Flavivirga spongiicola: one gene and its partner. The protein of the gene in region 1 interacts with the protein of each later gene in a pairwise test. Links are inferred from orthologs where the notes say so. Each region holds a gene or a part of one and is shown on either strand. Other genes may lie near its edges.

What was found.
Region 2: the proteins of Q4Q47_RS22685 (region 1) and recJ interact in binary tests that used the Escherichia coli proteins (3 or more experiments, as listed by UniProt). The link is inferred for Flavivirga spongiicola from one-to-one orthologs.

What each region holds. Positions count from the first base shown.
Region 1 is NZ_JAUOEO010000002.1:633,537-636,915, forward strand. Bases 338-3,379 are described here. They hold Q4Q47_RS22685 (type IA DNA topoisomerase), read left to right. Parts: upstream 338-733; coding sequence 734-3,025; downstream 3,026-3,379. Other genes in these bases: Q4Q47_RS22680 (hypothetical protein), read right to left, coding at 338-351; Q4Q47_RS22690 (pseudouridine synthase), read left to right, coding at 3,012-3,379. In the rest of the region: more of Q4Q47_RS22680, read right to left, coding at 58-337.
Region 2 is NZ_JAUOEO010000001.1:2,276,145-2,279,386, forward strand. Bases 219-3,123 are described here. They hold recJ (single-stranded-DNA-specific exonuclease RecJ), read left to right. Parts: upstream 219-777; coding sequence 778-2,469; downstream 2,470-3,123. Other genes in these bases: Q4Q47_RS09110 (peptide-N-glycosidase F-related protein), read left to right, coding at 219-774; Q4Q47_RS09120 (MFS transporter), read left to right, coding at 2,473-3,123. Outside these bases: more of Q4Q47_RS09110, read left to right, coding at 1-218; more of Q4Q47_RS09120, read left to right, coding at 3,124-3,242. UniProt on the Escherichia coli protein: Single-stranded-DNA-specific exonuclease.

The DNA of each region.
Region 1 (3,379 bases):
ATTATTTGATGTTTTTAAATTTTATTTTAAATATTTTAAGAGCTATTGTGTTGCTTTTTAGTTGTTTAAGTCGTTTGAGATCTGTTGTCTAATAAATAATTGTGCGCGATCTGTTGTTGAATTTTCAACAGGTATATCTCCGTACCAATTGTTATTGTGACCTATTGAATAACACGGATAATACCAATCAATTATATCTCTTTGGTTTTGCGTCATTCTGGGAGCTAAGAATCCTTGAGTTATAGATGTAACATCTAAAATAGATGGAGCAGTTGTTCCGATACCTACTTGACCGAAACTATAATATACACTAAAACATAGTAATATTATAACATAGGGGAGTTTAATCATTTTTGAAAAGGGGCTTTTTCATTAAATTTGGTACGAATTTAAATAAAAAAAATGAAGGTTTAATCTTTAATTTTGTTAAAAAATGAATTGTAGGTTTATTATTTGTCGTTAATAACTCCTAACAATTCCTTTTCAAAATCAATATCAAAATTCCTATTTTGCGTCTTCTTATACCAGTTCTGTTATAAAATAAGATATAAATAATTTGAAATAGTTTTTGCTAGTTCAAAGCATAAAAACATGTGCTCAGCTTGACTGGGTATCAATCATAGCCATAGCTACGATTAATTTTTATAATGAAGAAATAGTGAAAAATAAACGAATTATATGTCATATTTTATGATAGAAATGGTGTTTTTTGTAAAAAGATAATCGAAAATTAATGAAAGTTTGTATTGCCGAAAAACCAAGTGTAGCACGTGAGATTGCTTCTATTTTAGGAGCTAGTACCAAACGTGATGGCTATTACGAAGGTAATGGTTATGCAATCACTTATACCTTTGGGCATTTATGTACTTTAAAAGAGCCTAACGATTATAAACCGTATTGGAAAAGCTGGGATTTAAATAACCTCCCTATGTTGCCTGAAAAATTTGAAACAAAAGTGGTTTCTAATTCAGGAATACAAAAGCAATTTAAGATTGTAAAAAGTTTATTTGATAAGGCAGATGTTGTTATAAACTGTGGAGATGCTGGCCAAGAAGGAGAATTGATTCAGCGTTGGGTGATGAATGAAGCCAATTACAAGGGGGAAGTAAAACGCTTATGGATTTCCTCATTAACTGCAGAAGCTATTAAAGAAGGATTTGAAAACTTAAAACCAGCTTCAGATTACGATAATTTATACTATGCAGGTTTTTCCAGAGCTATTGGCGACTGGCTACTTGGAATGAATGCCACCAGATTATACACTGTAAAACATGGTGGTTATAAACAAGTATTATCGGTTGGTCGTGTACAAACACCAACTTTAGCAATGGTTGTTAGCAGGTTTAAAGCCATTGAAAATTTTAAGCCCCAACCATATTGGGAATTACAAACTTTATATCGGGAAACCTTGTTTAGTTATGAAGATGGACGCTTTTTAAAAAAAGAAGATGGCGAAGCATTGGCTAATAAAGTTAAGGAAAGTGATTTTGAAATTGAATCTATTACAAAGAAAAAAGGTAAAGAATATGCGCCAAAGCTCTTTGACTTAACAGGGTTGCAAGTATATTGTAATACTAAATTTGGATTTTCGGCAGATGAAACACTTAAGATTGTTCAGAAATTATATGAGCAAAAGGTGGTTACTTATCCTAGAGTAGATACTACTTTTTTACCAAACGATATATACCCTAAGGTATCTGGGATTCTTCAAAAGTTGACAAATTATTCAAAGTTAACACAGCCAATTTTAGGAAAGAAAATAAGAAAGTCGACCAAAGTTTTCAATGATAAAAAAGTAACCGATCACCATGCTATTATTCCAACGGGCATTCAGATTAATTTACAATATAATCAACAACAGGTTTACGATATTATTGTAAAGCGTTTTATAGCCGTTTTTTATGACGATTGTTTGGTGTCTAATACTACTGTGATTGGTAAGGCTTCAGATGTGTCTTTTAAAACTACAGGGAAAGAGATTTTAGAGAAGGGGTGGCGCATTATTTTTGAAAATGCGAATGCAAAAGAAAAAGAATCTGGTATTTTACCAACTTTTGAAAAAGGAGAGAAAGGACCTCATGAACCTTCATTTTTAGAAAAGGAAACTAAACCACCTAAGCAATTTACGGAGGCTTCTTTATTACGCGCTATGGAAACAGCGGGAAAACAAGTAGATGATGAGGATATGCGTGAGTTGATGAAAGAAAATGGTATAGGAAGACCGTCTACGCGTGCCAACATTATTGAAACACTTTTTAAAAGAAAATATATAAAACGTAATAAGAAACAAGTACTGCCTACGGTTACGGGCATACAACTTATTGACACAATCCAAAACGATTTATTAAAATCTGCAGAGCTTACAGGTTCTTGGGAAAAACAACTCAAAGACATTGAAAAGGGAGCGTTTAGTGCCGGGGCGTTTATAAAAAACATGAAACGTATGGTGGATGCTTTAGTGTATGAGGTGAGAAGTGAAACCAAACGTGCCAATATATCTCATGCTGTGACTGTAAAAAATCGTAAAGCTAAAGCGGTTAAAAAAGCAGCAGCTGGTATTACAGCAGAAACATGCCCAAAATGCAAGCAAGGTCTTATTTTAAAAGGAAAAACAGCTTATGGATGTAGTGGTTACAAAGCGGGCTGTAATTTTGTAATGCCTTTTAGCTATGCTAATAAGAAAATTTCTGAAAAACAATATATCAGGTTGCTTCAAAAAGGATCCACAGTTAATTTAAAGGGTTTTAAAACTGATTCTGGTACGTTGGAAGGCTTGCTTCGTTTTGATGAGGCATTTAATTTGAAATTAGAGCCCAAAAAAACTTCTAAGAAGGCGAAGTTAGACGAATTGAGCTGTCCGAAATGCAAAAAGGGAATCGTTATAAAAGGTCGTACTGCATATGGATGTAGCAATTACAAATCTGGATGCGATTTTAAAGTGACCTTTGATGCCGTTAGAACCAAAGTAAATGGACAAAAACCAACAAAAGAACTCGTTCATAGTATTTTAAATGGAAGTATCTAAAAGCGAGCATCACCATTTTGTGATCTATAAACCATATGGTTATTTAAGCCAGTTTAAAAGCCATGATTCAAAACAACAATCGAAGAAATTTTTAGGAACTCTTCATGATTTTCCTAAGGGGATTATGGCTATAGGTAGATTAGATGAGAAATCTGAAGGTTTATTATTACTTACTACAGATGGTAAAATGAGTGATTTTGTTAATAGTCGAAAAGTTGAAAAGGAATATTATGCACAGGTAGATGGAACTATTTCTGTAGAAGCAATTCATTTATTAAAAGCAGGAGTAAAAATTGGTTTTGATGGTAAAAAATATCAAACAAAGCCTTGTAAAGCTTTTATATTAAAAGAAGT
Region 2 (3,242 bases), on another replicon or contig:
CATATTTCTTTTGGAGAATCTGCAATTATTACACTTCCTACAGAGGTATTTAGCAAAAAAGAATCTGCAAATTTCCATGTTGAATTATTAAAACCAAATGGAAAAAAAGATGCTTTTATATCGGATAATAAGCAACAATCGGGTTATAAGCGTCCTAATATTTTGCCAGAAAGTATTATAGTATATTATAAAACCAATAATAAACCCGGTCAAAATACGTATAGCATTCAAGACAGTTTTGGACATGTCTTTTTAAAAAAAGATAGTTTAAATATGAAGCCTAATACTGTTTATCAAGATACTATTAAGCTAAAAAAAGGAAATTATAATTTTACGTTTAATGATACTAAAGGTGATGGCCTAGAGTTTTGGTATAAGGTAAAAGATGGTCGTGGTGAAGTAAAACTATTAGATTCTTTAGGAAACGCCATAAAGCAATTTAAGTCAGATTTTGGTAGCAGTATTAACTATCATTTTTCGGTAAGAACAGATATGCCTTATGAGTTGGATAATATGCCATCAATAGCTGCTTTTCCAGCAAGAACAAATGGACCTTTTACATTAGATTACTTTTCAAATAAACCTGCAAATGTAAAAGTCCTTATTGTAGATCAAGAAGATGAAGCCCACGTATTGGAAACGCATTCTTATGCCAATTTTAGCCGAGGGGCTCTTAGTTTTGACCTGTCTTATTTGCCTAAAAAAAGGTATTATGTTAAGGTATTTGTCGATGAAGAAGAAATGTATAAAAATCGTATTCGTTTAAAGGAATAATACATGCGCTGGACATTAAAACCAAAACTGGAATCAGAAAAAATCAAGGCTTTACAGGAAGCGCTTCAGGTAGATTCAATCTTAGCAACATTGTTATTACATCGGGGGATTGAAACTTACGAAGATGCTAAAACGTTTTTCAGACCCCGTTTAGGTGACTTACATGATCCATTCTTAATGAGAGATATGGATAAGGCCGTTGCCCGTATTGAAAAAGCAATGGCCAACAAAGAAAATATTTTGGTTTATGGCGATTATGATGTCGATGGAACAACTGCAGTCGCATTAATGTCTACCTATTTAAAATCTAAGTATGAGCTTGTACATACTTACATTCCCAACCGTTATGACGAAGGGTATGGTATATCGTATAAGGGGATCAACTTTGCTTTAGAAAATGATTTCTCGCTTATCATAGCGTTAGATTGTGGTATAAAGTCTGTTGATAAAGTAACTTATGCTAAAGAGCTTGGTATCGATTTTATTATTTGTGATCATCACAGACCTGCAGATGAAATTCCGAATGCAGCTGCTGTTTTAGACCCTAAACGGAAGGATTGCGAATACCCATATAAAGAATTATGCGGTTGTGGTGTTGGGTTTAAATTAATACAGGCACTAGCATCAAAAGAAAACAAAACGGTTGAAGATCTAATAGAATATTTAGATTTGGTGGCCACAGCTATTGGCGCAGATATTGTTCCTATTACTGGAGAAAACAGAGTATTAGCCTACTTTGGACTTCAAGTAATTAACGCGAATCCAAGACCAGGGATTAAAGCCATTTTAGATCAGGTTGAAAAGACAGAACTCACCATTACTGATGTTGTATTTATAGTAGCCCCCAGAATTAATGCTGCAGGACGTATGAAACATGGTAATTACGCAGTGGCTTTATTAACTGAAACAGAAGAAAATTTAGCAAAAAAATACGCTTCCGAAATTAACGAATATAACCTCGACAGACGTGAAACTGATAAACGAATTACAGAAGAAGCTTTACAACAAATTGAAGAACAGAAAGAACAGGAACGTTTTACTACTGTTGTTTACAATGAAACTTGGCATAAAGGTGTTATTGGTATTGTGGCTTCTAGATTAACAGAAACTTATTATAGACCAACCTTGGTATTTACAAAAAGTGGTGATAAACTAGCAGCCTCGGCACGATCGGTTAGAGGGTTTGATGTTTATCGTGCTTTGGAGGCGTGTACCGATTATATTGAACAATTTGGAGGCCATAAATATGCAGCGGGGTTAACACTTAAAGAAGCCCAATACGAAGCTTTTAAGCAAGCATTTGAAGAAGAGGTTGCTAAAACCATCGATAAAAACCTGTTAACGCCAGAAATTAAGATAGATGCTCAAATAGATTTAAAGGATATTACACCAAAGTTTTATAGAGTTCTAAAACAGTTTGCTCCTTTTGGTCCGAATAATATGGCACCCATTTTTATGACTGAAAATTTAACAGATACAGGTTATGGTAAGTGTGTGGGAGCAGATAAAACACATTTACGATTAACAGCTGCACAACCTGAGGCAAATAACATGGTCTGTATTGGTTTTAGTATGGGACATAAATTGGATTTAATTTCTAACGGAAAACCATTTAGAGCAGTCTATTCTATTGATGAAAATGAATGGAACGGAAACGTATCGTTGCAACTTAAATTAAAAGATATTAAAGCATAATTTATGGCGAAAAAAGACCCGTATGCAGCCTTACGAATCAAAGAATTCAATATCTTTTTATTGGTTCGTTTTATATTGGTGTTTGGGTGGTCTATGCAATTTATTATTATTGAATGGCAGGTTTATACCATCACTAAAGATCCTCTTTCTCTTGGAATCATTGGTCTTATGGAAATAATTCCAGCGTTTACTATGGCTTTATTTGCAGGTCATATTGTAGATCAGAAAGAAAAACGAAATCTTTTAGCTTTATGTATAGCTGCTTTTTCATTGATTAGTTTAGGTTTGTTTTTATTAACCTGGGATATCATTGTTAAGGATTGGGCAACAAGAACAATACTTTACTCTATTTATGGCCTAGTATTTTTTGGAGGCTTTTTACGTTCTTTTTTCGGGCCGACCATTTTTTCTTTAGTCGCATTGATTGTTCCTAAAAAGGTTTACCCTAATGCTGCTACCTGGAATAGTTCTACATGGCAAATGGCAGGTGTTTTGGGTCCTGCATTTGGAGGGCTTTTTATTGGATGGATAGGTGTGCATTGGTCGCTTTGCATTATTTTCGGATTAGTTTTGCTATCCTTAATTATCTTATTACAGATAAAGCGGAAGCCTATTTTAAATCCAAAAATTGGTGAATCTGTAGCACAGAGTTTAAAAGAAGGAGTTGAATTTGTATTTAAAACAAAAGCCATTTTAGGTGCTATGACTTTAGATATGGTGGCTGTTTTATTTGGTGGTGCCATCGCCTTATTACCGTTATTTGCTCAGGATAT